One region of the Cytobacillus sp. FSL R7-0680 genome, then DNA from elsewhere that is predicted to be linked to it. Evidence: riboswitches for the same ligand, from Rfam matches in the RefSeq annotation. Region 1 holds a riboswitch; each other region holds the start of a gene.
What was found. A riboswitch is a leader RNA that binds a small molecule or an ion and turns the genes downstream of it on or off. The one in region 1 is predicted to bind S-adenosylmethionine.
Positions count from the first base shown of each region.

Region 2: another riboswitch for S-adenosylmethionine. It lies ahead of MKY26_RS18050 (bifunctional homocysteine S-methyltransferase/methylenetetrahydrofolate reductase); the one in region 1 lies ahead of MKY26_RS01530 (PLP-dependent aspartate aminotransferase family protein).
Region 3: another riboswitch for S-adenosylmethionine. It lies ahead of metK (methionine adenosyltransferase); the one in region 1 lies ahead of MKY26_RS01530 (PLP-dependent aspartate aminotransferase family protein).
Region 4: another riboswitch for S-adenosylmethionine. It lies ahead of MKY26_RS00440 (methionine ABC transporter ATP-binding protein); the one in region 1 lies ahead of MKY26_RS01530 (PLP-dependent aspartate aminotransferase family protein).

Region 1 covers NZ_JBBPAO010000001.1:295,834-303,316, forward strand. The annotation lists gene MKY26_RS01520 (MBL fold metallo-hydrolase) at 98-1,048, shown strand; gene MKY26_RS01525 (NUDIX hydrolase) at 1,082-1,708, shown strand; SAM riboswitch class I at 1,775-1,875, shown strand; SAM riboswitch class I at 2,057-2,167, shown strand; gene MKY26_RS01530 (PLP-dependent aspartate aminotransferase family protein) at 2,244-4,043, shown strand; gene MKY26_RS01535 (aliphatic sulfonate ABC transporter substrate-binding protein) at 4,068-5,060, shown strand; gene MKY26_RS01540 (ABC transporter permease) at 5,082-5,909, shown strand; gene MKY26_RS01545 (ABC transporter ATP-binding protein) at 5,922-6,650, shown strand; gene acsA (acetate--CoA ligase) at 6,672-7,483, shown strand, end outside.
Region 2 covers NZ_JBBPAO010000001.1:3,627,284-3,634,766, forward strand. The annotation lists gene metH (methionine synthase) at 1-2,344, opposite strand, end outside; gene MKY26_RS18050 (bifunctional homocysteine S-methyltransferase/methylenetetrahydrofolate reductase) at 2,322-4,181, opposite strand; SAM riboswitch class I at 4,288-4,400, opposite strand; gene rpsJ (30S ribosomal protein S10) at 4,759-5,067, shown strand; gene rplC (50S ribosomal protein L3) at 5,104-5,733, shown strand; gene rplD (50S ribosomal protein L4) at 5,758-6,381, shown strand; gene rplW (50S ribosomal protein L23) at 6,381-6,665, shown strand; gene rplB (50S ribosomal protein L2) at 6,694-7,483, shown strand, end outside.
Region 3 covers NZ_JBBPAO010000001.1:2,483,286-2,490,768, reverse strand. The annotation lists gene pckA (phosphoenolpyruvate carboxykinase (ATP)) at 1-904, opposite strand, end outside; SAM riboswitch class I at 1,292-1,417, shown strand; gene metK (methionine adenosyltransferase) at 1,718-2,917, shown strand; gene asnB (asparagine synthase (glutamine-hydrolyzing)) at 3,380-5,272, shown strand; gene MKY26_RS12295 (C39 family peptidase) at 5,367-6,185, opposite strand; gene MKY26_RS12290 (gamma carbonic anhydrase) at 6,250-6,771, opposite strand; gene MKY26_RS12285 (alpha/beta hydrolase) at 6,953-7,483, shown strand, end outside.
Region 4 covers NZ_JBBPAO010000001.1:78,752-86,234, reverse strand. The annotation lists gene MKY26_RS00450 (acyl-CoA dehydrogenase family protein) at 1-978, opposite strand, end outside; gene MKY26_RS00445 (methionine ABC transporter permease) at 1,089-1,754, opposite strand; gene MKY26_RS00440 (methionine ABC transporter ATP-binding protein) at 1,744-2,757, opposite strand; SAM riboswitch class I at 2,841-2,947, opposite strand; gene MKY26_RS00435 (CotH kinase family protein) at 3,040-4,827, opposite strand; gene MKY26_RS00430 (DUF4956 domain-containing protein) at 4,847-5,530, opposite strand; gene MKY26_RS00425 (polyphosphate polymerase domain-containing protein) at 5,552-6,232, opposite strand; gene MKY26_RS00420 (peptidylprolyl isomerase) at 6,248-7,114, opposite strand; gene MKY26_RS00415 (S1C family serine protease) at 7,101-7,483, opposite strand, start outside.

The DNA.
Region 1 (7,483 bases):
TGTAGATTTGAGCACTTTTATCTGTAATTCTTTTAAGTAGCTCTCTTCATCTACTTATGTCATAATTTTCATAAAGAGTAATATGGAGGGGTTTCCTTTGCACAAAATTCAAGATTTAGGTAATGATATTAAACTGATTGATTTAATGGATTTACAAACACCTGAGCGTACGGGGGCGTATATATTAGGTGCTGAAGAATTAACAGTGATTGAAACAAGTGCTAGTCCTTCGATTCCCCATCTTATAGAAGGAATGCAGGAATTGAACATTAACCTTGAAGACATCAAGCATATTATTGTCACTCATGTACATTTAGACCATGCTGGGGGAACTGGTTTGTTCTTAGAACAATGTCCAGAAGCAAAAGTATATGTTCATCCAAGAGGTAAACGGCATTTAGCTGACCCTAGTAAATTAATTGCTGGTGCTAGAATGGTATATGGCGATGATTTTGATCAACTATTTAATCCGATTGTGCCAATTGATGAGAAGAGATTAGTCGCGATGGAAGAGGGACAATCATTGGATATCGGTGGGCGTTTGTTAACTTTCTATGATACCCCTGGCCATGCAAAGCACCACTTTTCAATCCATGATTCGAAAAGTAATGGCTTCTTTACTGGCGATACAATTGGCGTATTTTATCCTAACATAGCAAGAAAAGGTTATCCATTAGTTCTGCCATCGACTTCTCCTAATCAATTTAATCCAGAGGCGATGTTATCTTCTGTTGAAAAAATCGAATCACTTCAACCACAACATATCTTTTTTGGGCATTATGGTGAGGGCCCTGAACCAAAGGATGTTTTTACTCAAATTCGTTATTGGTTACCTATATTTACTTCAGTTGCAGATGACGTTTTTCTCCAAGGAAATGACATAATAAAAATGCAAGAAGCCATACAATCGGAATTGTTGGAACAAGTAAAACATTATTTATTAACAGCGCACGATGTTGAACTTAGTGCAGAGGATAAGAAGCTAATAGGCTTAGATTTAAATGTCTGCACAATGGGGATGATTGATAGATTGCAGAAAGTGAAATAAAGATTTAAGTCGTGTGGTTTGGAGGTAATTAACATGGATTTGGAAGAAATAAGATCAGAGATACAGCATCGTCAATCAGATATATTGGGTAGCTCCAGATTGGTTAAATTCGCTGTTCTTCTTCCCCTAATAGAAAAAGATAGAGAAATACATATTTTGTTTGAAGTACGGTCTTTATCTATGAGAAGACAGCCAGGGGAAATTTGCTTTCCTGGGGGGAAAATGGATCAAGACGATGTGGATTTAATAGAGACGGCAAAAAGGGAGACCAGTGAAGAGTTAGGTATCCCAATTGGAGAAGTCTCTGTTTTTTCAGAACTTGATTATGTAGTGACACCTTATGATACAGTGATTTATCCGTTTGTAGGCACAATAGAGAGCATCAGTGATCTTAAGCTAAATCCAGAGGAAGTGGATCAAATTTTCACAGTACCACTTGCTTATTTTTTGAAAGAGGGACCATCTATTCATTATATTGAGATGAAGCCAGAGCCTAATAGTAGCTTTCCCTATCATCTCATTCCTAATGGGGAAAAATATAAATGGCAAACGCGGAGGATGCAAGAAATTTTTTATACTTATAAAGGTCATGTGATATGGGGGTTAACAGCTAAGATACTGTATCATTTTTTGACGCTTATCCAGGATGAAAATAAATAAATTTTCAAAATGTTATTGACGATTCCCTATAAAAGGGTATATGATGTTAAACAAATAAATATGAACTTCTTATCCAGAGAGGCGGAGGGACTGACCCAGAGAAGCCTCGGCAACCAGCAATCTTTTGTATGGTGCTAATTTCAGAGGATATTATCCAAAGATAAGGAGAAGGTGAGCTCGTTAATTCAAAGCCCTTCTGCCTCTTCTAGGTAGAAGGGCTTTTTATGTGATAGAGCTAATATTTTATTGGAATATAAAATATATTCAGATTTCATATTGACGACAAATCATTTTTTGGATATAATTCTATTTGTAATTAAAGTATTAACGCTTTAAAAAATAAAATATTTCTTATCGAGAGTGACGGAGGGATCAGGCCCTATGAAGTCCGGCAACCTTCAAGCAATTGCTTGAAAAGGTGCTAAATCCTGCAGGCAGTAAATGTCTGGAAGATAAGATGAGGCAACCCCCTCTTCTTATGAAGAGGGGGTTATTTATTTTAATCATCCGACTAAAAAGTAGAGGAGAGTATATAATGACGAATCAATTTAACACTTATGATGATGAGACGATTTTATTACATGGAGGTCAATCACCAGACCCGACAACGGGATCTCGTGCAGTTCCTATTTATCAAACAAGTTCATATGTTTTTCATAATACAGACCATGCGCAAAGCCTATTTTCATTAGATGAGACGGGAAATATCTATTCACGAATCGGTAATCCAACGGTAGATGTATTAGAAAAACGTATTGCTTTATTAGAAGATGGGGTAGCGGCAGTAGCGACTTCATCTGGAATGGCAGCTATAGCTCTTTCAATTATGAATATTGCCCAAGCGGGTGATGAGATTGTTGCAGCGTCGAACCTTTATGGTGGAACATATAATCTTTTTGCCATAACACTTCCGAAATATGGGATTAAAGTTCATTTTGTTGATGGATCTGACCCTGAGAATTACCGTAAAGCGATTACGCCAAAAACTAAGGCTTTATATGGAGAGATTATTGGGAACCCAAGTCTTCATGTCCTAGATGTAGAGGCAGTTGCAAATATTGCTCATGATAATGATATTCCCCTTATTATTGATAATACTTTCGCTTCACCTTATCTTTGCAAACCAATCCAATGGGGAGCAGATATTGTCATTCATTCGGCAACAAAATGGATTGGTGGTCATGGAACAACAATTGGCGGACTTGTAGTTGATGGCGGACGATTTAATTGGAATCATGATAAGTTTCCTGGTTTTACTCAGCCAGATCCAAGTTATAACGGTATTGTTTATGCGAATGAGTTTGGTACACTCGCTTTTAGTACAAAACTTCGTGTTCAGTTGCTGCGCGATTTTGGGTCATCTTTAAGCCCACATAGTGCATTTCTTTTACTCCAAGGATTGGAAACACTCCATTTACGTATAGAGAAACATACGGAAAATGCAGCGAAGATAGCCCATTTCTTAAACGCTCATCCAGCTGTCGATTGGGTCGCATATCCAGGTTTAGCAGAGCATCCAGCGCATGAACTCGCGAAGAAATATTTAAACACTGGCTTCGGTTCCATTGTGAACTTCGGTATTAAAGGTGGCCGAGATGCGGGTAAAAAAGTGATAGATACAATTGCATTGTGGTCTCATGTAGCCAATGTAGGTGATGCGAAGTCACTCATTATTCATCCGGCTTCAACCACACATCAACAGTTAAGTGCAGAAGATTTAATTAAAAGCGGTGTAAGTGAGGAACTCATACGTTTATCAGTTGGGATTGAATCGGTTAGAGATTTAACCAATGACTTAGATCAAGCCTTCTATGAAGCGACTGGTATTTCTTCGAAGGGAGAACAAAAAGGAGAAACAGCAGTAAATGATGAAGGTGTTATTCGATGGGCATTACAATCATCCTCATTAAAAGAAGATGTGGATGGCAAAGAACTGCAAAGAGCAAAAAGGATAGCTGTTGTTGGATTAAGTGGAAATCCTGCTAGACCAAGTTACCGTTTAGCAAGAAAAATGCAAAGATTAGGTTATCAAATCGTGCCAGTTAATCCAAGAGAAACAGAAGTATTAGGTGAACAGGCATATCCAAATTTAAAATCCATTCCTTTTACCATTGATATTGTGCAAGTATTTAGAAGCCCTGAAGCTGCGATAGAAGTGGCGAAAGAGGCAGTAGAAATCCAACCGAAAGTTTTCTGGCTACAAGAAGGTGTCATTTCACCAAAAGCAGTTGAAATAGCAAAAGAAGCCGGACTTGAAGTGGTACAAAATCGCTGCACATATAAAGAGGCACAGAGATTAAGAGGTTCTATTGTAACCTTTGCTTGTGAAATTTAAAACCGAGATTGAGGAGAGTCATCGATGAAAAAATGGTTCGTATTTTTAATTGTCGTTTTATCAATTGGATTCATTAGTGCTTGCGGAGATAGTGAGGCAAGCACTGATGATAGTAATGACGAAGGAAAACCAGAAAAAATTGTTTTAGACTATGCCTATTATTCTCCAACAAGTGTAGTTTTAAAGAAATTCGGCTGGGCAGAAGAAGCGTTTGCCGAAGATGATATTGATGTTGAGTTTGTCCTCAGTCAAGGAAGTAATAAGGCACTTGAGTTTCTTAATAGTAGCAGTGTTGATTTTGGCTCAACTGCAGGTGCAGCGGCATTAATTGCAAAAGCAAATGGTGCTCCAATTGAATCAGTCTATATATACTCAAAACCAGAATGGACGGCATTAGTTGCACCGAAAGAATCAGCTATCAAATCAGTTGAAGACTTGAAGGGAAAGAAAGTAGCAGCAACGATTGGAACAGATCCATATATCTTTTTACTGCGCTCATTAAATGAAGCCGGATTAACATCAGCGGATGTTGAAATCGTTAACTTGCAACATGCTGACGGTGGAACGGCATTAACAACAGGGCAAGTAGACGCTTGGGCTGGTTTAGATCCCCATATGGCTAAATTAGAACTTGAAGCAGACACAGAATTTATTTATCGAAATATCGATTTTAACACTTATGGCACATTAAATGTGAGAAGCGAATTTGCTGAGAAGTATCCTGAACAAGTGAAAAAAGTAATTGAGCTTTATGAAAAAGCTCGTACATGGGTATTAGAAAATCCTGAAGAAGCGGCAGAGATACTGGCAGAAGAAGCACAAATCACCCTAGAGGTAGCGAAAAAAGAATTAGAGAGAAATGACTTTAATGAACCAATACCTGGTGAAGTGCAAATAGAAGCATTAAATGCTGCTGGTGAGGTTTTAAAAGAAGAAGGCATTATTAAGAGTGATGACGTAGGTAAAGTGGTTGATGAATTAATAAACCCAGATTTCTCAACAGAGGTCATTCAATAGGGTTGGTAAAGGAGAATGAATATGAAGGAAGTCATAGCGATCCCCAAAGTAAATGAGGGTAAGGAGAAGCATAGAAAAATTAACCCTAGTATTCAAAGGGTATTACTTGGAAGTATCGTGCCAATCTTACTTATTCTTGCATGGGAGTACTTGAGTCGGATCGGTGTGTTCCCTCCTCATTTACTCCCGGCTCCATCAATCATTTTGCAATCACTTATGACAATGACGACAGATGGAAGTTTATGGACACATACGAGCATTACATTATATCGCCTTGTGCTTGGTTTCTTATTTGGCACTGCTGCAGCTTTAATTATCGGCGCCGCTGTTGGCTACTTTTCAACAGTTGAAAGTTTATTAGATCCCCTGATCCAAGCTTTTCGTTCCATACCTTCATTGGCATGGGTGCCATTATTTATTCTTTGGATGGGAATTGGGGAACCTTCCAAGGTGGTTTTAATCGCTGTCGGTGTTTTCTTCCCAGTTTATCTAAATATCGTTTCAGGCATTCAAGGAATTGACCGTAAACTAATTGAAGTGGGGAAAATCTATCATTTTAGCTCATGGCAATTAATTTGTAAGATTATCTTACCAGCAGCTTTGCCATCTTTTTTAGTAGGGCTGAGAAGCGGATTGGGACTTGGTTGGATGTTTGTTGTTGCAGCTGAATTAATGGGAGCTTCTACAGGTATTGGCTACTTGCTTGTTTATGGCCAAAACACTTATGCACCGGAATTAATTATTTCTAGTATCGTCTTATTTGCCATATTAGGAAAAATAACAGATGCCATTTTAAAAGGGTTAGAGACAAAAACATTGCATTGGCAAGATACGATCGTCAAGAAGTAGGAGGTGGCAAGATTGTTATCAATTGAGCGAGTGTCTAGAACTTTTTCAAATGGAACAACGGGATTCAAAAATATTGACTTAAAGGTAGAAAAAGGTGAAGTCATTGGAATCTTAGGAACAAGTGGTTGCGGTAAAAGTACGCTCTTACGTGTATTATCCGGCTTGGATAAACAATATGATGGCCAGGTTGTAATAGATGGCGAAACTGTCCATGATGTTCATAAGAAAATCGGGATGATTTTCCAAGAACCTAGATTGATGCCTTGGTTAAAAGTTTATGACAATATCGGATTCGGTCTACAAAAAAAAGTTCAAAGTAAAATAGCGCAATATATTAAAGCCGTTGGGCTAGAAGGGTTTGAAAACCATTACCCGAAAGATTTATCTGGCGGGATGGCGCAAAGGGTGGCCATTGCCAGAGCCCTCGTTACCTCACCAGAAATATTACTTTTAGATGAACCGTTTAGTGCATTAGATGCTTTTACAAAAATGCAATTACAAGATTTATTACTGAATCTCTGGCAAACCTATCAATCAACTATCCTCTTAGTAACGCACGATATTGATGAAGCATTATATTTAGCCGATCGCATTATTATTCTTAGGGGACAGCCGGGAGAATTATATCAAGAAATAAAAATTGAAAAATCAAAACCAAGATCAAGAGGAGATAAAGATCTTGCTGCACTAAAAGATGAGATTTTGCAATTATTAGATTTATCTCATTCGAAAGCAATCTAAAGATAAAGGAGCTAATGAATTATGACAGTGATAGAGCGGCAACAGCTTGCCCCCATTGAAGGAGATTACAACTTAACAAACTATGAAGAGGCATGTCAAAATATTTCATGGGATGAGGTTAAACAACAGTTTAGCTGGAGCCAATCAGGTCTAGTCAATATGGCTCATGAATGTATTGATAAACATGTGGTTGACGGTTATGGAAACAAAATAGGGTTGCATTATGTGAATGGTTCATATGAAGAGACATACACATTCGCAGAGATTAAAGAAAAAACGGATCATATCGCCACCGTTTTAAGAAACCAAGGGGTGAAAAAAGGTGATTTCGTTTTTATTTTTCTACCTAAACATCCCGATTGTTATTTTACAATGATTGCCACCATTAAACTCGGCGCAATTGCGGGTCCTCTTTTTGAAGCATTTATGGAGGAAGCAGTAAAAGATAGAATCTCTGATTGTGATGGGAGATTTTTGATTACGGATACTGACTTACTTAACAGGGTACCAAAGAACGAACTGCCTTGTTTAGAGAAGATATTTCTTACTGATGCTGATGACGTACAATTATTAGGTGAAAAAGAAATTTCACTCATCAAAGAATTAGAGAAAACAGTAAAAGAAGAAGATATCACGACGTGGGTTGATCTCGAGCATGGTTTAAACATCCACTATACGAGCGGTTCAACAGGAAAGCCAAAAGGAATTATTCATGCTCATAGAGCGATGGTTCATCAATATCAAACAGGGAAATGGGTACTCGATTTAAAAGATGATGATGTGTATTGGTGTACCGCACATCCAGGTTGGGTTACGGGAACTGTGTATGGCAT
Region 2 (7,483 bases), 3.3 Mb from region 1:
ATGCCATTTGTTGTGCTGACTTTACGAGTAAGCCAGAAAGTCCAATGATGTCGGGTTTTTCCTCTCTAATGGCTGCGATAAGTTCAGCAGAAGAGACTTTAATTCCAAGATCAATGGTTTCAAATCCATTGTTAGAGAGAATAATATCGACAAGATTCTTACCGATATCATGGACATCACCTTTGACGGTTGCGAGTAAAACTTTCCCCTTACTTGTAGATGTTTGTTTATCATTCTCCATATAAGGTTCTAAAAACGCGACTGATGCTTTCATCACTTCTGCACTTTGTAAGACTTCTGCAACAATTAATTGATTATCATTAAATAATCTACCTACTTCTGCCATACCATTCATTAATGGTCCGTTGATAATATCTAATGGATTTGGGTATTTCGCTAATGCTCTTTCTAAATCTGGGAGAAGGCCTTCTTTTGTTCCTTCTATTATATAGCTTGATAAACGTTCTTCTAATGATAGTAAATGGGTTTCTATCCTTTTTTCCTTCTTCTTATCACGATAAAAGTCAGTAAAATCAGCTAAAATGCTATCGCTGGTTTGAAAAAGAAGCTTTTCTGCTAATTCTACTTCATTTTTAGGGATGCTTGGGAAACGCTCTAGCTTTTCTGTATTGACGATTGCATAGTCTAGCCCGGCTTTCGTGCAATGAAAGAGGAAGACGGAATTTAAAATTTCTCTCCCCACACTCGGAAGACCAAAGGACACATTACTAATGCCTAAAATCGTTTTCGCCTCCGGTAGAGCTTCTTTAATAAGTTTAATACCAAGTACAGTTTCTTTAGCAGAACCAATATATTGTTCATCTCCAGTGCCGACAGGAAATACGAGGGGGTCGAAGATAATATCCTCTGGAGGTACTTGATACTGCTCAACGAGGATATGATAGGCCCGTTTAGCTATGACTAGCTTGTTTTCAGCTGTGATGGCCATGCCTTCCTCATCAATGGTACCGACAACAATGGCTGCTCCGTACTGATGGATAAGCTTTGCAGCAAAGGTGAATCGGTCCTCACCATCTTCTAAGTTAATCGAATTGATTATAGCTTTACCTTGAGAGTAGGTAAGAGCTTTGGCGATTACTTCATCATCAGTTGAATCAATGACTAGGGGAACTTTGATTTTTTTCGTTACTTCAGCTAAAAAATGGTCCATATCTTCTATCTCATTACGATCAGGGTCAGCAAGGCATATATCAATGACGCTTGCTCCTTTTTTAACTTGGGCTCTAGCAATTTCCGATGCTTCCTCATACTTTCCTTCATTAATCAACCGTTTGAATTTCTTTGAGCCAATGACATTTGTCCGCTCACCAACCATAATCGGTCTAATAGATTCATCATAGGTAAGGGGTTCAATACCTGATAGTTTATGCTGTCTCTTTTTAGTAATGGGACGGGGTGGTACATGGGCTAATGCTTGACTGATTGCTGTGATGTGCGCTGGTGTGGTACCGCAACAACCACCAACGATATTCACCCAGCCCTGTGTGGCAAAATCCAAAAGCTTTGTAGATAGAGATTCTGCTGTTTCGTGATAACAACCGTCTTCATCTGGTAAGCCTGCATTAGGATAACAGCTAACCCCAGTTGAAGAGAGTTGTGCTAGAGAGCGAATATGCTCTTGCATAAATTCCGGTCCAGTTGCGCAGTTGAGTCCAACAGCTATTGGTTTCATGTGCTCTATTGAAATGTAAAACGCTTCGATGTTTTGCCCTGCCAAAGTGGTGCCCATCGGTTCTATTGTCCCTGATACCATTATAGGGAGTTCTTTCTTTGTGTGATGAAAGGCTTCTTTAATCCCTAGGAAAGCAGCTTTTACATTAAGGAGATCTTGGCTTGTTTCTATTAATAATAAATCTACACCACCGTCAATGAGTCCTATGGCTTGTGTACGATAATCCATGACTAATTGTTTAAAAGTTGTTCCACCGGTAACGCTTAATGTCTTAGTAGTTGGTCCCATAGATCCTGCTACATATCGCGGATGATTAGGCTTGTCGTATTTATGCGCTGCTTTTATAGCGATTTCAGCCGCTCTGCGGTTTAATAATTCACTTAAATGCCCAATATTATATTCTTCCAAAACGATACGCGTCGCTCCGAATGTATTTGTTTCAATTATATCTGCCCCTGCCGAAAGATAAGCTTCATGAATTGATTGAATCAATTCAGGTCGCGTAAGTGTGAGGTGTTCATTACAACCTTCTAAATCCTCACCACCAAAGTCATCTGCAGTTAGGTGGGCTTCTTGTAGCATGGTACCCATTGCTCCATCCATGATTAAAATCTTTTCCGTCATTTGTTTAGTGATGGCTACTTTTGACATAATGATGCTCCTTCATCTGTTGATCTTTTCTTCTAATATGATTGGTCAGCTCGGTTGTAAGTTGATATCTAAGGAAGGGGGTAACAAGGTAGATGCCTTGAAAGAGTTCTAAGGCTGCATCGATCAACTCTTTTGTAATTAATAAGCCTTCTTTCTCAGCTAGAACAGGGTTAACCGCTTTAGCCATTCTGTCGCGGGTCGTTTGAGTAATCTTGATACCAGGCACTTCGTTATGAAGATACTCTGCATTTTTGCTGCTAATCAGTGGCATCATTCCGATGAAAATAGGTGCGGACAGATGCTTTGTTGCCTCATGAATCTCTAATAGTTGTGTTACTGAAAACACTGGCTGTGACACGAAATAATCAGCGCCTGCTTTTATCTTCCTTTCAAGTCGGGCAACAGCTTTGTCTAAGGATTTGACATGAGGATTAAATGCTGCCCCGACAGAAAAGACGGCATTTTCACCAAGTTCAGAACCTGAAGGGGAAATTCCTTCATTAAATTGTTTAATCATTTCTATTAATTCAAAGGAAGATAAATCAAACACAGATGAAGCGCCTGGGAAATTACCAACTCTTGCCGGATCCCCTGTAATGGCTAAAATATCATGCAACCCCAATGTATGAAGACCCATGAGATGTGATTGTAAGCCGATTAAGTTTCGATCTCTACAGGAGAGGTGGACAAGTGGTCGAACGTTTGTATCCTTTTGGATGATATGTGCTAGGGCTTCATTTGCGATTCGTGGTGTCGCAAGAGAGTTATCTGCGAGTGTGATTGCATCAACCCCAGCATCTTTTAAGGCTCTGGCACCTTCAAAAAATTTAGCAGTTGATAGCTTCTTAGGTGGGTCTAGTTCGACGATGATGGTGCGTTTTTCTTGTACAAGTGTCTCTAACGGGGTATTGGTGCGTTCGATTGTAATTCTCTCTATTTTAGGTTTCCTTTTATTTGTTACTTGTTTTTCAATAATTGGTACAGCATGCCTAACTTCGTCTGCAAATGCTTTAATATGGCCAGGTGTCGTTCCGCAGCAACCACCAAGCAGTCGAACACCTTGCTTAAGGAAGGACTTCGCTGATTTTCTAAAATAGTCTTCACTCTCCTTATATTGAATCGTACCATCGATATAGGCCGGTAGACTCGCGTTAGGATATGCAGAGAGAAACGCGTGCTGAGGTAATTCAACGGAGGAGAGTGTCTCTAACATATGATGTGGACCTAAACGGCAGTTTACCCCGACAACATCTGCCCCTTTAGCTTCTAACCTTTTTAAGGCGTCATTAATTAACGTCCCATTTTGTAATATAGCGATTTCTTGTAAAGACACTTGGGCAATTATAGGTATATCCGTTTCTTTCCGGGCAATAGAGAGAACCGTTTCTAATTCTTCTAAATCATAATATGTTTCAAGAAGGAGCCCATCTACGCCTTCTAACAATAAGCAGTATAGCTGTTCACGAAAGTTACGTTTAATTTCATCTAGAGGAATAGAGAGGGGGTTTAATCCTCGTACACCTCCAATTGTGCCAAGCACATATGCCTGGTGCTGTTGAATACTAGATCGTGCCAGTTTTACAGCCGCACTATTAATCTCTTTGACTGAATCCTCTAGGCCATACCGTTTCAATTTTAAATAATTCGCAGCATAGGAATTTGTTTGAATTAAATCAGCACCTGCATGGAGATAGGCTTGATGAATGTGCTGAATTTGTTCCGGTGCTGAGAGGTTTAACTCTTCAAAACATGTATCCGTACCATAAGAATAAAGAAGTGTTCCTATCGCACCGTCAGCAATTAATACTTGGTTCTTCATTTTTTCAAGGAAGTTCAAAGGTCTCACTCCTTCAATTCATATTTTGTTGAATTCAATGGATGAGAAGCCAAAGAGAAAATAAAAAAGGCCCTCAAGAAGAAGGCCTATTATTATCATAGTCATCTTCTCATCTTTCAAGCGTATAGCTTGTAGGAATTAGCACCTTTTCAATAATGTTCACTATTGATGGTTGCTGAGGTGTCATCGGGCCTATCCCTCAACCTCTCATGATAAGAAATAAAAAATATTTTATTGACTAAAATTTACATGAATGAGTCTATGTTTGTCAAATAAAAATTTAGAAAATTTAAAAATAAGTAATTAAATAAGCGTTTTTTTAGAAAATGATGTAAAGAGGAAGATATACTTGAAAACACTATTAACAGCAGTTATAATGTTAAAAGTGTGCAGAACAGAGAGAAACGCAATCAATAGTTGCATTTGTTATGTCTTTTCTGTATAATAGACAATGTTGGTCTTTGACTGCGATGAAGTGAAAGGTTGCTGACACACCCGGCCGCTTTGCCATGGCGAGTGTGTGGGAAATTTTCACGGAGAATGTCTATATGAAAATAGGCGAAAAGGAGGGAAAATAATGGCAAAACAAAAAATTCGTATTCGTTTAAAAGCTTATGATCACAGAATTCTTGATCAATCTGCTGAAAAAATCGTTGAAACTGCAAAACGCTCTGGTGCGGCTGTATCTGGTCCAATCCCATTGCCAACTGAAAAGTCAGTTTACACAATTCTTCGTGCGGTGCATAAATATAAAGATTCTCGTGAGCAATTCGAAATGCGTACACACAAACGTTTAATCGACATCATTAATCCAACACCACAAACAGTCGATTCATTAATGCGTTTAGACTTACCATCTGGTGTTGATATCGAAATTAAACTTTAATTAATACATTAAAACAATCTAGGAGGTGTGACTGAAATGACCAAAGGAATCTTAGGAAGAAAGATTGGTATGACTCAAGTATTTGCTGAAAACGGTGATCTTATCCCGGTAACAGTGGTTGAAGCTACTCCAAACGTTGTTCTTCAAAAGAAATCAGTTGATACTGATGGATACGAAGCAATCCAAATCGGTTTTGAAGATAAACGCGAAAAGCTTTCAAACAAACCGGAAAAAGGACACGCTGCTAAAGCTGATACTACTCCTAAGCGCTTCGTTCGCGAATTACGCGGAGCTGACTTAGCTGAGTATGAAGTTGGTCAGGAAGTCAAAGTTGATATTTTCGCTGAAGGTGAAAAAATTGATGTAACAGGAATTTCAAAAGGTAAAGGTTTCCAAGGTGCAATTAAACGCCACGGACAATCTCGCGGACCAATGGCACACGGTTCACGTTACCACCGTCGCCCAGGTTCAATGGGTCCTGTTGCTCCAAACCGCGTATTTAAAGGTAAACTATTACCTGGTCGCATGGGCGGAGAACAAATCACAGTACAAAACCTTGAAATCGTAAAAGTAGATGCAGAACGCAATCTTCTATTAGTAAAAGGTAATGTACCTGGCTCTAAAAAAGCGCTTCTAAAACTAGTAAGTGCGGTTAAAGCAAAGTAATAACCCGGAAAGGAGGAAGTAAGAATGCCTAAAGTTGCATTATTAAACCAAAGTGGTTCACAAGTTGGCGATATTGAGCTGAACGACTCAATCTTTGGTATCGAGCCAAACAACCACGTGATGTTTGAAGCTGTTATTATGCAAAGAGCTTCTCTACGTCAAGGAACTCATAAAACTAAAATTCGTTCTGAAGTAGCTGGCGGAGGACGTAAACCATGGCGTCAAAAAGGCACAGGTCGTGCTCGTCAAGGTTCAATTCGTTCACCACAATGGCGCGGAGGCGGTACTGTATTTGGTCCTGTACCACGCAGCTATAGCTATAAATTACCTAAAAAAGTTCGTCGCTTAGCTATCAAATCAGCGTTATCTACTAAAGTTGCGGAAGAGAACATTCTAGTATTAGAAACACTATCTTTCGAAGCTCCAAAAACAAAAGACTTTAAAGGTCTACTTAAAGGTCTTTCTGTAGATTCTAAAGCATTAATCGTAACTGCAGACATCGATGAAAACGTAGCATTATCTGCTCGTAACATCCCTGGAGTAACAGTTGTTACTGCTAACGGAATCAGCGTATTAGACGTTTTAAATCATGATAAATTGATCATGACTAAGCAAGCGGTCGAAAAAGTAGAGGAGGTGCTTGCATAATGGATGCACGCGATATCATTAAGCGCCCCGTTATCACTGAACGTTCTACTGACATCATGGCTGACAAAAAATATACTTTTGAAGTTGATGTAAGAGCTAATAAAACTCAAGTTAAAGATGCTGTTCAAGAAATCTTTGATGTAAAAGTTGAAAAAGTGAACATCATGAACTACAAAGGTAAATTCAAGCGCATGGGTAAATTCGGTGGTTATACAAACAAACGCCGTAAAGCGATTGTTAAACTAACTGCTGACAGCAAAGAAATCGAAATCTTTGAAGCTTAATTTCTAACAAGAAGAGGAGGGAAATGAAATGGCGATTAAAAAATACAAACCTACCTCTAATGGTCGTCGCGGCATGACGGTATCTGATTTCGCAGAAATCACTACAGACAAACCAGAAAAATCTTTGCTTGCTCCAGTAAAGCGCAAAGGTGGCCGTAACAACCAAGGTAAGTTGACAGTTCGTCATCAAGGCGGCGGTCATAAACGTCAATATCGTATCATCGACTTTAAACGTGACAAAGATGGAATACCAGGTCGCGTTGCTACAGTCGAGTATGATCCAAACCGCTCAGCTAACATTGCACTAATTAATTATGTAGATGGAGAAAAGCGTTACATCCTAGCTCCTAAGACTCTTAAAGTAGGCGCAGAAGTAATGTCTGGTCCTGAAGCAGATATCAAAGTAGGTAATGCATTACCACTTACAAACATTCCTGTGGGTACTGTAATCCACAACATCGAACTTAAACCTGGTAAAGGTGGACAGTTGGTACGTTCTGCTGGAACAAGTGCACAAGTACTTGGTAAAGAAGGTAAATACGTATTAGTACGTTTAAACTCTGGTGAAGTTCGTATGATTCTTGCTACTTGCCGCGCTACTGTAGGTCAAGTTGGTAACGAACAACACGAATTGATTAACATCGGTAAAGCCGGTCGTTCTCGTTGGTTAGGTAAACGCCCAACTGTACGTGGATCTGTTATGAACCCTAACGATCACCCACACGGTGGTGGTGAAGGTAAAGCTCCTATCGGTCGTAAATCACCTATGTCTCCTTGGGGTAAACCAACTCTTGGATACAAAACACGTAAGAAAAACA
Region 3 (7,483 bases), 2.2 Mb from region 1:
CTTTGTCTAATACAACATTCTCAAGTACAGCGCCAAAACGGATGGCATCGAAAATTTGTGGTTCTTTTTCACGTGTAAGGTCGATACACTTCGCATAGCAGCCACCTTCAATGTTGAATACTCCATTTGGAGACCAGCCATGCTCATCATCACCGATTAAACGACGGTTGGGATCAGCTGATAATGTTGTTTTACCAGTTCCGGAAAGGCCAAAGAATAAAGCAACATCACCTTCGCGGCCAACATTGGCTGAACAGTGCATAGGGAGAATTCCATTTTCAGGAAGCATGTAGTTCATAACAGAGAAAATAGATTTTTTCATCTCACCAGCATACTCAGTACCACCAATAAGTACAATACGGCGTTCGAATGAAACGATGATAAAAGTTTCTGAAGCTGTACCGTCAACTGCTGGGTCTGCTTTGAAATTAGGTGCTGAAATAACTGTAAATTCAGATTCGTGATCTAATAAATCTTCTTCTGTAGGACGAATAAACAATTGGTGTGCAAAAAGGTTATGCCAAGCATATTCATTAATTACTTGGATTGGCATACGGTGTTTTTTATCCGCACCAGCAAATCCTTTGAATACGAAAACTTCTTCTTTCTCTTTTAAGAAAGCAATCACCTTGTTGTATAAGTTATTGAAGACTGCTTCAGAAATTGGTTGGTTCACACTTCCCCAGTCAATTTTATCTTTAGAGCTTGCTTCTTCAACAGTATATTTGTCTTTAGGTGAACGACCTGTATACTTACCTGTTGTCGCGCGAATTGCACCGGTAGATGTAAGAACACCTTCGTTTCTGTTTAATACTTTTTCAACTAGTTGCGGCACAGATAATTGAACTTGGATGTTTTCGCCTTTTAGTAAATCATTTAACTCAGTTATCGATACAGAATTCATCTGATGAATACCTTCCTTTATATAATATTATTTAAGAGATATGCATCTCAGTCGCTATTTGTGATTATTTCTTCAAAAATAGTATAACACATTTATTCATTCAGTCTATACTATATAAATCATTTTTATATAATTAATGAAATTGTCACAAATACAGGCAGTATTCATTATAAATAGCTTTTGCAAATTTAAAAAGGATAATCAGCAAATTTAATGTAATTTTTATATATATTAAGGAAAAAGAACGGTATGATCTTAACTAAAATTATCCGTTATCAAAACTAAAGTTTATAGAGTCGGATATGACAATTTTTACATTGAATTGTTAATGAAAAACATTTGACTATATTCCATGTGTAAGTTATGATGAATCCTTGAACGGATACTCTCTTATCCCGAGCTGGTGGAGGGACAGGCCCTATGAAACCCAGCAACCTGCCAACTACATTTTCATGAGCAAAGGTGCTAACCTGATGCAAGGATTTATTACTCACTATCCTTGAACGATAAGAGTGAAAGGCGCGAATCATTTTGCTTCAACCTTTTCACTAAATCAGAGAAGAGGTTTTTTTTCATGCTTTTTAACATGATGTTGGCGAATACGAGGAGCGGCTTTTGGAATGTACTATTTATGTATGGGAAAAAGACCAACCATTTTATTCTCAATATTCCAAGTTAGCGCATAGGTTATTAAGGGTATGAGATAAACATTGGCCCATAAATAATGAAGATTCAAATAAGGGAATGAGTTCCGTATCAAAAATAAAGACTATAATAAAGTCTTATTGATTCGATAAATAAGGAGGAAGTCAGATGTCAACAAAACGTAGATTGTTTACTTCTGAATCAGTAACTGAAGGTCATCCGGATAAGATCAGTGACCAAATATCTGATGCAATATTAGATGCTATTTTATCACAGGACCCAAATGCGAGGGTTGCTGCGGAAACGTCTGTTACTACAGGTCTTGTATTGGTTGCAGGAGAAATCACTACATCCACATATGTAGATATTCCAAAAATCGTTCGTGAAACCATTAAGGAAATTGGTTATACACGTGCAAAATATGGCTTTGACTCTGAAACATGTGCTGTATTAACTTCTATTGATGAACAGTCAGCTGATATTGCTATGGGTGTAGACCAAGCATTAGAAGCGCGTGAAGGACAGATGACTGATGCAGAAATTGAAGCCATTGGTGCTGGAGATCAAGGTTTAATGTTTGGCTTTGCATGTAATGAAACAAAAGAGCTTATGCCATTACCTATTTCATTAGCTCATAAACTTTCTCGCCGTTTAGCTGAAGTAAGAAAAGAGGAAATCTTACCTTACCTTCGCCCAGATGGTAAAACACAAGTAACAGTAGAATATGATGAAAACAACAAACCTGTACGTATTGATACAATTGTTATCTCTACGCAGCACCATCCAGAAATTAGTTTAGAGCAAATTCAACGCAATTTAAAAGAGCATGTAATTAACCCAGTTGTTCCTACTGAATTAATTGATGAAAACACAAAATACTTCATCAACCCAACAGGTCGCTTCGTTATTGGTGGACCTCAAGGTGATGCTGGCTTAACTGGTAGAAAAATTATCGTTGACACATACGGCGGTTATGCACGTCACGGTGGTGGTGCATTCTCTGGTAAGGATGCAACGAAAGTTGACCGTTCAGCTGCTTACGCAGCTCGCTATGTGGCAAAGAATATCGTTGCTGCTGGACTAGCTGACAAAGCGGAAGTACAATTAGCATATGCAATTGGTGTTGCTCAGCCGGTATCCATCAGTATTGATACATTTGGAACTGGAGTAGTATCTGAGGATGTTTTAGTTGAAGTTGTTAGAAACAATTTTGACCTCCGTCCTGCTGGCATTATCAAAATGCTTGATTTACGCCGTCCGATTTACAAGCAAACAGCCGCTTATGGACATTTTGGTCGTACAGATATTGATTTACCTTGGGAGCGCACAGATAAAGCGGAAGAATTGCGTAAGGAAGCTTTAAAATAAATTAGAAAATTATGGCTGTAGAAAACTCCTTTAATGAGTTTTCTACAGTTTTTTTATGTGGAAAAGGGGCTATCGTTAAATTTTAATAAACGTACAATTGAGCCAAAGCGATTAGCTCGTACATCAAGAAGTGGAATAGCCAAAGATAGAAGAGTAAAAGTCGTTTTTTTAGATATTACAGTAGCAAATAAATATAATATTTTAAGCCCCCTAATAATGGACAAAAACCCTTAAGGAAACGATTTCATATAAAATTAAAATAATTGTCATCTTTTCGTCTTAAATTGAGGGTAAAGAATAAACATCCTTAAGTATATGAAGAAGTAAACATGAACATACTGCCTAGCATAAATCATTCCATTTTTTTTTCGAAAGGTGAAACTTTTTAAAATAACTTATCGTCTATACAAGGTATGGGAAAAAATACAAACTAGATGAAATAAAAAGTAGGTGACGTACATAATGTGTGGTTTTATTGGTTGTATACATGATCAAGCACAAAAAGTACAAGAAGCAGATAAGCAATTTGAGAATATGAATAACATTATTACTCATCGTGGACCAGATGATTCAGGATATTATCGTGCAGACCATATCCAATTTGGCTTCCGTCGATTAAGTATTATAGACATTGAAAGTGGTCATCAACCACTGACTTATGACAATGGTAAATACTGGATTATTTTTAATGGAGAAGTTTATAACTATGTTGAACTACGTGAGGAATTAATCAATAAAGGACTAACTTTTGAAACTAATTCGGATACTGAAGTGATTATTGCTTTGTACAGTTATTACAAGGAGAAGGCGGCAGAAAAGCTGAGAGGTATGTTTTCCTTCGTTATTTGGGATAAAGAAAAGCAAGAAGTTTTTGGAGCGAGAGATCCTTTTGGAATCAAACCATTCTATTATTTTGAAGATGGTGAAACCACTTATTTTGCCTCTGAAAAGAAAAGTATTCTGTTGGCATTAAAAAACGATGTCATTAATTATGATGCTTTGCAGTATTATATGACTTATCAATTTGTACCTGAACCGATGACAATGTCGGTGGGTATAAAGAAACTTGAGCCAGGTCATTATTTCAAGAAGAAAATCGGTGGATCTATGCATATCCAGCGTTATTGGAAAGCACATTTCCAACCTGTACAAAAAGAAGAATCTCAGTTTATTAAAGAGATTCAAGATGTTTTAACTGACTCAGTTAAAATGCATATGCGCAGTGATGTACCCGTAGGTTCGTTTTTATCCGGCGGGATTGATTCTTCTATTATTGCATCCATAGCAAAACAGTTTCACCCTAATATTAAAACGTTTTCAGTAGGTTTTGAAAGAGATGGTTTTAGTGAAGTGGATGTGGCTAAAGAAACAGCTGAAAAACTAGGTGTTGAAAATATAAGCTATATCATCTCTCCAGAAGAATATATGCAAGAAGTTCCAAAAATTATGTGGCACACGGATGATCCATTAGCGGACCCTGCTTGCGTTCCACTTTACTTTGTCGCAAGGGAAGCAAGAAAACATGTAACGGTGGTATTATCAGGCGAAGGTGCTGATGAATTGTTTGGTGGATATAATATATATCGTGAACCACAGGACTTGGAGATTTTTAGTAAAATGCCTTCGGCAGGAAGAAAGTTATTGCGTACCCTTTCTCGAATCATGCCAGAGGGGATGAGGGGTAAGAGCTTTATTGAACGAGGAACGACGCCAATGGAAGAACGCTACATTGGCAATGCGAAAATGTTCTTAGAACATGAAAAAAGAGAATTATTGCAGGTTTATAATGAGAAGAATGATTTTAAAGATATTACCCGTCCATTATATGCTGAAAGTGCAGCCTATGATGCGGTTAATCAAATGCAGTATATTGATATTCATACTTGGATGCGCGGAGATATTCTTTTAAAAGCAGATAAAATGACGATGGCACATTCATTAGAATTGAGGGTACCATTCCTTGATAAAGAGGTCTTTAATGTGGCTTCAACCATCCCAACTCATTTAAAAACGTCTCATCAAACAACGAAATATATCCTTCGTAAGGCAGCGGAAGGTATTGTGCCAGAACATGTGTTGAATCGTAAAAAGTTAGGCTTCCCGGTCCCTATCCGTCATTGGTTAAAAGATGAGATGTATGATTGGGCGAAAACGTTAATTAAAGAAAGTCATACAGATTATTTAATTAATAAAGAGTATGTAGTAAACTTACTTGAAATGCATGCACAAGGAAAAGCAGATTATAGTAGGAAAATCTGGACGGTACTTATGTTTATTGTGTGGCATGATGTGTTTATTGAAAAGAAATATGATTTTGAAAAGCAATTTATTTCAGAAACAACAGCACACCTTTAAGTCAACAACTGTGAAAAAGAATGAAAACCCGAACTGAGTTCGGGTTTTCTTGTTGTTAAAGTAAAAAAATTCTAAATGTCTTAACTGTACTTTACTAATTTAAATAAGTAATTGCCTGCCTGCCCATTTGTTCCCAACCGGCCTGGAACTCTTTGATAGGTGCTTTCTTATTTTTTATATTAGAGAAGGGGTCATTAAAGTATATATATTGTTCATCGTATCCAGTCACTAAAACGGAATGTTCTTTATACGTAATGTCAATTACGCCGCTTGGTGTGTGCCATGTCTGAAAATAAGCATCAGGCAGTTCATTGTATTTCGTATTAATGATCACCCAGACAGGCTTCTCATTAGAGAGATGTGTTTTGATTGACGAAAAGTCATCACCAGTAAAATCATGAATCTTCTCTGGTAAATAGTTTTCTGCCAGCTCTTTAATAGGCGTATGGTAAACACCGAGACCTCGATTGTTAAAAGAGTACATATCGCCAATAAAACCGTCATTGGGGTGACCATAATAAATCTTGCCATCTTTTTTTTCAAAGGTTGCAGGGTTTTTCCTAATTTCTTTAGCTAAAGTCATTTTATCCACAGTTACGCCTGCGTGGTTGAGTAACATCGCAAGGCTTGTAACCTCACATCCGCGAGGGAGTTCTGGAAATTGTGATATGACCGGAATGTCTAATAATACTTGTTGTTTTATTTTTACGATAAATTCTTCATTGTTTGTTCCTTCCGCCCATTTGTTCTCTCGGAAAAGGGCAGCATCAGCGTGTTCCGTTGTTGCTTTCGGAGAAGGAAGAAGGAAGATTAAAATAAGAAGAAGGATAAGCAGTTGTTTAGCACCATTTTTTAGCAGTTTAATAAATAAATAAACTAACAAAATTAATGCCATTCCAATAATAAATTTCAACAATTACACCACCTAAATAATGTCTTCCACTTATTATCGGCGATTGAGCAGAATTTATCAGAAGTTATTGCCTTTCTTTTTTTAGTGCTTTGTAATACTGCCCTTTCTCAGCATATTCTCGTATAATCCGTTCCATATCCTTTTTATCATCGTCATTTAATTCACGCACTACTTTTGCTGGACGACCAAATGCTAAAGTGTTTGGAGGGATGATTTTACCTTGAGGAACAAGACTACCTGCTCCGATAAATGCACCTTCACCAATTTCTGCTCCATCTAAGACGATAGAACCCATGCCAATTAATGCTTTTTTTCTTATTTTACAACTATGTAAGATAACTTGGTGTCCAATTGTTACTTCATCTTCCAGGATGAGTGGGTTATTAGGGCTTTGGTGAAGAACTGAATTGTCTTGTATATTCACTCTTTTTCCAATATAAGTGGGTGCAACATCACCGCGGATGACTGTATTGAACCAAACGCTTGATTCTTCGCCAATTTCTACATCACCCGTAATAGTTGTATAATCAGCAATAAATACATCATCAGCAATTTTGGGTTGTTTGTCATGAAAAGGATAAATCATTGTTATCATAGCTCCTTTTTACCTTAGTCAATTTAAAATGACTGTTTTCTAGCCATTCTGTTCTTTTTTAATATTATATCATGGAGAAATCATGAGAAATCGTGAAGATTTTTAAAAGGTAGGATATAATAAAGGGTAACAAACTTGAACGAAACAGAATTGTTTTTAGGAGGATCAGACGATGTGGAAATGGGAAGCTGAGGGTGAGGCAAAAGGTGTGATTGTGATGGTTCATGGGGCAATGGAACATCACGGCAGGTATGGTTGGTTAATAGAAATGTGGAGAGTATCAGGATTTCACGTTGTTATGGGTGACCTTCCGGGTCAAGGAATGACGACTAGATCACGAAGAGGGCATATTGATTCTTTTCAAGAGTATCTTATTGAAGTAAAGGATTGGATACAAGCTGCTTACACCTTTGATTTACCTGTTTTTCTTTTAGGTCATAGTATGGGTGGTTTAATAACAATACGCTTGTTACAAGAAGAAAGATTAAAGCTTGCGGGCGTCATTCTTTCATCTCCATGTTTAGGGCTTATGAAAAATCCACCAAAGCTACTCGAGCTTGCGTCGTATCCTTTAAATAAAATTGCTCCTACATTGAGAGTCAATTCGGGGTTAACTATTGATATGGCAACAAGGAATGCTGATGTAAGAGAAATGGATGTAAATGACACACTGTATATTACCAAAGTGTCTGTACGATGGTTT
Region 4 (7,483 bases), 220 kb from region 1:
CGGTTCATTATCCCAACGATCCGCTATAGAATAGAGTGCTGTTCGCGCTTTTAGTAGCTCGAGTTCCATTTCCCCAATTTTACGTTGCACTTCTGGTACTTCACTGATTGGACCAGGCAGGCTATTAGGTTGATATTCAGAAGCAAAAATAATGGCATAGTTCCGAGCTGCAATAGCAACGCCAATAAAACAAGCAGCTGAATGTAGTAACCATGCATTAGGAATCGCATAAAAATGAACACCTTCTAATTCGACTAATGCTGTTTCTTCTACAATTACATTCTCTAACACGAGATCGTCACTACGCGTGCCCCGCATCCCTAGCATATTCCAATTTGATTCCACTTTTAAACCAGGGTTCTCATGAGGTACAAGGAATATACCAATTTCTCCTGAAGCTTCTATCGTTGCTGTAATAAGAGAAAAATCTAACCCTGGTGCCATCGAAGCAAAAGATTTTCTTCCATTCAAGATCCATTGTGTTCCTTTTTTCACCGCAGTAGTCGCTGGTAGTCCACCACGGGTTGGACTGCCAGTTGCTACCTCAGTTGCACAGCGGTTAATCAATTTATTATCTTTGATAACCATTTCACATAACTTGGCAAACTGTTCTTCCTTCCATTTCCGTTTAACCCTTAAATCATAGATAACACCTAAGTGCCAACCAATACATAAAGCCGTAGACGCATCACCTTGGGCAATCCTTTCTTGTATTAAGAAATATTCATATAAGGAAATCTCTTTACCACCATATTCTTTCGGAATCGTTAAACTTAAGTAATTTGATTTTTTTAATTCTTCAAAATTTTCAAAAGGGAATTCTGCATTTTCATCAATCTTTTGCGCCCTCTTACTAAATCCTTCTGCTAATATCGTAGCTTTATGAAATAATTCTTCTTGTTGAGCCGTCTTAATAAATGGTCGAGCGAGTTGTTCAGCTAAATACGCTTCCTTAGATGAAGCTGTTATCGTGCTCATAGAATCCTTCCTCCCCGTCTGTTTCCATCTTCTCTTTAATACTCAATCATTAGGATAAATAGATATAGTAAAGGCTCTATCCCCTTTACTATATCTATCGTTTGAATTTATTATCTCTTATCTACATATTTAGTTAATTTATCCCCACCAATTTGAATGATTTGCACCAATACAACGAGGACAATTACTGTCGTAATCATAATGACATTATCATAGCGATAGTAACCGAAACGTATCGCTAAATCACCAATACCACCGCCGCCAATAATACCTGCCATTGCTGAATAACCAATTAAACTAATAGTCGTAATCGTTAAACCTTGAACAATTCCAGGTTTCGCTTCTGGGACAAGAATTTCCTTAATTATCATCCAAGGGGAAGCGCCTACTGCTACTGCAGATTCAATGACTCCTTTATCTATTTCTCTTAAGGATGTTTCTACCAATCTTGCAAAAAACGGAATCGCTGCTACAGATAATGAAACAGAAGCCGCTGTAGGACCAATAGTTGAACCTGCAATTAATTTTGTTAACGGCAATAGAGCTACTAACAAAATAATATAAGGAATAGAGCGGATCAAATTGACAATCCAACCGGTAACAGCATTTACAAATCTATTCTTTAAGAACAATCCTTCGTCTGTAACGAATAATAAGATACCTAGTGGAAGACCTAGTATAAGTGCCGCAACTAAAGAAATGGCGACCATATAAATTGTTTGTAATACAGCTGTATTTAGTTCAGGAAGTAACGCCTGAATGGACTCAAGCAACATGTTCAACTACCTCCAAATTCTGTGTTCTTTCTTGAATATATTGTATAGCTCTTTCTATTTCAGGTATTTCGCCAGTCAACTCCATAATAAAAATACCAAGAGGTACTTCTTGAATATATTCAATCTTGCCGTGAAGAATATTTCCTTTTACTTTGAATGTTTGGAACAGTTCAGAAACAACAGATTCTTCTGCTATTGCACCTTTAAATTGAATCTTAATGATTGTTCCCTTCCTGTTTTCAACCAATTGTTGTGGTAAGTCAAATTGAAGAACACTCTGAATGAAATCCTTTGTAAGTGGTTCAATTGGATTCGCAAATATATCATACACCGGTCCCTCTTCTATGACCTTTCCATCTTGCATAACAGCTAACCTATGACAAATCTCTTTGACTACTTCCATCTCATGAGTGATAAGTACGATGGTTAATCCTAGCTTTTTATTAATTGATTTTAATAAGTTCAGGATTGATTTTGTTGTTTTAGGGTCTAGAGCTGACGTGGCTTCATCGCAAAGTAAAACCTTTGGATCATTAGCGAGTGCTCTGGCTATTCCTACCCTTTGCTTTTGACCACCACTTAATTGTGTGGGATACTGATGAATTTTATCTGCTAAACCCACTAATTCTAATAGTTCTTTCACCCTGATATCTATTTCTTTCGGGCTTTTACCTGCCGCTTTTAAAGCAAAGGCAATATTCTCATACACTGTCTTCGAACTCGCTAAATAAAAATGCTGAAAAATCATACCTATCTTCTGCCTTGCTTTTCTTAATTCTTTACTTGTTAAAGATGTTAAATCAACGCCATCAATTTTCACTTCACCAGATGTCGGTCTCTCCAATAAATTTAGACAGCGTAATAAAGAACTTTTCCCTGCTCCACTATAGCCAATAATCCCGTATATTTCCCCTTCTTTAATAGAAAGGGATACATTGTCAACCCCTATTACTTGCTTCTTTTTGCTTTTATAAATTTTCACTAAATGATTGACTTCAATCATTTACCTCACCCTCCCTAAATCCTCTACAACATAAAATGAGCCTCTTTCACTTTGAAAGAGGCTCAACAAATGATTGTTATTAAACCTTATCTTTCAGAATGAAATCATTCTGCAGGATTTAGCACCTTCCCTTTAAAAGGAGGTTGCCGGACATCTTCGGGCCTGGTCCCTCAGTCTCTCTCGATAAGAATCATATTAAATTTAATGTGTTGCTTTGATAAAGGAAATTTTATCGGGTATTGAATTAATTGTCAATAGTATTTTGATTATTTATGCATTTACTTATCTTCCTCTTCGTTTAAACAAGAAGATAAAAAAAATTGTTCCTAATAAAGCTGTGATTAGACCCACATACAAGATGATTGCTGACGTTTTGAACTTTACTGTACTAGGTTGCTCTTCTTGTCCACGTCCCTCACCACCAGGCATACCTTCAAACCCTTCTGGTGTCTCAAAATCTCCTTCCTGCGGAAAGTCTCCATTGCCTTGCGGATGTTCAGGCATTTCACCATCAATGTTTCCTTCATTACCGTTTGGCGGTTGGAATACTTCTCCTCTTTCTTGACCTTCCTGGTCATCACCACCTGCTCGGCTAGGGAACATGTTATTGACTTCAGAAGCTTGTGATTCTACTTCTAATTCACCTGAAAGCTGAGCAAGTATCGATTCTGATCTCGCCTCAGCAAATGCTGGTAAACTCTCATCACCTTGCACTGCTTGTAGAAATTCTTCTGTTGTATAAAACTTGGTAGGATCCTGTTCTACATAAGGAAGAATCAATGTACTAATTTGTGTAGTTGTATTTTGGTAAGACTCTTTTGTCATATATTCTTCGGCAATCTTTTCAAGGTATGCTTCATATTGCTTTTTAAATTCATCATTTGCCAATAAAGCATTAAGTAAAGGCCTCTCATCTAAAGAAGTACCAGCTACAGGTTCTGAAATACTGAAATTAATCGTATCTTCACTCATTAAATTACTATTTCCCATGCCACCATCGAAGTTCCCCATTTCAGCTTGGTGAACTTGACCTTGTTCATCCTCACCTTGCCCACCTTCTCCTGGTGCTAGACCTTGTTGTTCCTGATTTTGATTTTTGTTTTGGTTTTCTTCAGCGATTGAAGAATCTCCGTTCATGCGTCCTCCGCCACCCATACCTACTCCAAAGCCGCCAAATGCCATATTATAGTCCCACGGAATGATTGAGAACTTACCATCATTTTCATATAAATAATAGTTGTGCTTCATTTGCCCTTGGTAACTATCCATGCTAACGACAGCCGTATTTACTGCAAAATATCGTAATACTTGATCCACATCTAAAGTTTTTTCTAAATTGCCACCATTATTGATACTATCTAACATATCTATTAACGCTTGTTCATCTTGCTCCTCTGATTTCAAGTTTAAACCTGAGTAATCATCAATATCATCACTTACCCATTTCAAGTCACTATTTGTACCATCTGGCTTGTACAATGATCCATATGGATTTTCAAAATATCTTCCAAGCATCACTTCGTCTACTTGTTCAACACCTAAATATAATCCCCATTCCTGACCATTAATGGTCACATACATATAAGAATAAGCAGGTGTGGGTAATCCCATATTCTCCATTAATTGATACGATAAATATTCTCGCATTTGCGTAGCATCACTAAATTGGTTATTTAGATTCAACTTTTTCAATCCATATAAAGTTTGATCGGTATAGTAATCAAAGTCTATTTTGAAGCTATAACGATCAGAATCTTCCATTCTAGCAACGGAAGAAAGGGAAGAATTCCCCTTTGTCCGAACAGCTACTTGGTTCAATTTAGTTCCATTTATCGTCACATTTGCCATCTTATATTCTTCTTCCGTCGGATTCTCTAGTATATCTTCCCAATCATCTTCTGCTAGGGTTAACTCAACTTGAGTCACTTTATTTTTATTGAATACTTTTGAAACATAAGAGTGATCAACTACTTCCCCTTTTGGAAGTAAATGAGGTAGAAAGAATAGAATACCAACAAATAAAACAGCCAACATTAGAAAAACGAGAACGACATATTTGCGTTTAATCATATTCCTTTCTCCTGTTCATTTACGCTGTAAAATTACCGTCATAGCTTAACATTACAGCCGACTCTACCCCGCTAAGGTTCGTTACATTATTCACCACTTGAGATTGCTCTTTTTTCATTCTTACTTCATAAGTAATTTCTACTTGATTACCATTCATGATAGATTTGGATTTCATCATATGTTTATTAGTGACCTTTGATAATAGCGATTCTAGTTGAGATTCCACATCTTCACCCCCATATTTTACAATGAGTAAGTAAGGGTTCTGAATCGTAATTTTGTTAACGAACAATACAAGTACGAGACCGATCATTAAACTGCCAATAATCACTAATGGAATAAAGCCTGCTCCGCAAAGAATACCGGCAACAATCGCCCAAAAAAGATAAACAAGATCCATAGGGTCTTTAATTGGTGTACGAAAACGGACAATGGATAAAGCACCAACCATACCTAGTGATAACAGGACATTCGAGGAAATTCCCATAATAATTAATGCTGTAGCCATGGTCATTATAATGAGGGATATATTAAAAGTATGTGAATAAATCACACCAGAAAATGTCTTCTTATATACTGCATAAATAAAAAGTCCAATTGCAAAAGCCATGAATAAACCTATTAGGGAATCTATAATTGAAAAACTCTCTGTCTTTTCTAAAAAGCTTGATTTAAATACATCTGAAAAATTCACACTTTCCATTTTGCTTTTCTCCTATTCTCTCTATAATCCATACATTCTACTTAATTGATATTTAGAATACGTGCCCTTCCTGCGATCTAGCATTTGCAGAAGCATTTTAATGACATCGGGAATGTATTCATCATACTTTACTTCAAGTATCATCAATTGATGATCAAGGGATGGTACCATAGGCATTGTCGTATTTAAAAAGTCGGGATTCCTTAAGCTTGTACGAATATTGCTATCAAAAGTGAGACGTACATTACCATATGGGTAGATATAAACATCCCTCTCATAATCGACAACCGTTACTGGCTTCAATTGATAACGAATCATGTTATGGAAAAGTTCCCTCATTAATGGTCTGGAATCATTCTCCATCCATAAAATGTCGCTAGCTCTAATAAGCTCATATTCCTCAGCTGTCATCCGACATTTTTCTTTATAGGTCAGATTATTCTTCTTACTTTTCTTTTCTAGATTAATTGTGTCAAAATCATTATTATATGTGCGAACCCTATATTTTGCCCGGTTCATATAGCCTTCTTTTTTTTCTATTAGTGCTTTGTTTTCAAAGTTATCAAAGTATACGCTACGAACATTATATCCCCCTCTCCCATTTGAATGGGGGTCCGCATTCATAAAGGAACTTAAGCGTTTTTTAAGTATAACCCCATCCATTTTTGAGATTTCATGTTTGAGCTCTTTCCTTCCTTTCAAAATCGTTCACCTCCTTTAAATATACGTTTTAATCTCGTATTCTTCGTATTTCTCATTTAGCCATTCCGTATATTCAGTAGAAAGCTTAGACTCTATTAACATCTCTTTTATTTCTTCTTTCGCATCTTCGAGATTGGCTTCTTTCGCTTCTTTATGATCTGTTACTTTAATAATGTGATAACCATAATCTGTTTTAACTGGATCACTCACTTCGTCCACTTCCATAGCAAAAGCCACTTCTTCAAATGCTTCTACCATTTCACCTTCACCAAAATACCCCAATTCACCGCCATTATCTTTATTTGAATCATCGGTTGAATAAGAAGCTGCTAATTCTGAGAAATCGTCACCATCATCGAGTTTTTGTTTTACTTCTTTGGCAGTATCCTCATCTTCTACTAGGATATGACTTGCTTCTATCTCTTCTGCCTGAGAAAAACTTTCTTTATTTTCTTCAAAGTATGTTTCCATCTCATCATCAGTAATTTCTATTCCTGGTGTGATCAATTTCTTTGAACCTAAGTAGATTTCGATATTATGTTCTATAGAGTCATAGGATACCCCGTTTTCATCTAACACTTCTTTAAATGCCTCTTCTCCCCCATATTGCTCCATATAGGCATCCATTTCTTCAGCCACTTCTTCTTCAGTTACAGTTACCTTCTCCTTATCCATTTCTTGAAGAACAATTTGATCAGATATTAATGTATCTAGAACAGAAGTGCCATATTGAGACATTAACGCTTCATTCAAATCATCTTTGCTTATATTTTCTCCATTGACTGTCGCTGCTTTTGAATGGCTATTGTATAAAACAACAGCAACTATGACAGCAGCAACAAACATACAACCAGTGGCAATCAATAATTTATTCTTTTTCAACTTGCTTTTCCCCATTTCCTTGTAACGTTACTTCTACTGTTTTCTTTTCACCATCACGATAAAAGTATATTTTAACCTTATCGCCAATTGAAAAGTCTTTATAAAGAGATTCTCTTAAGTCATTAGCGGCTGTAATAGTTTGATCACCAATTGAAACTAAAATATCCTCAGCTTGCAACCCCGCCGTTTCTGCTGTCGAACCTTCCTCAACTTGGGTAATAATGGCACCTTCTTCTACATTTTTTGGTAATTGTTCTTGATAAAACTGCGGTACTTGATTTAAGTCCATCAAACCAACACCTAGATAAGGTCGAATGATTTTACCATCCTTCATTAACTGATCAATAATGTTCTCGACATCGTTACTTG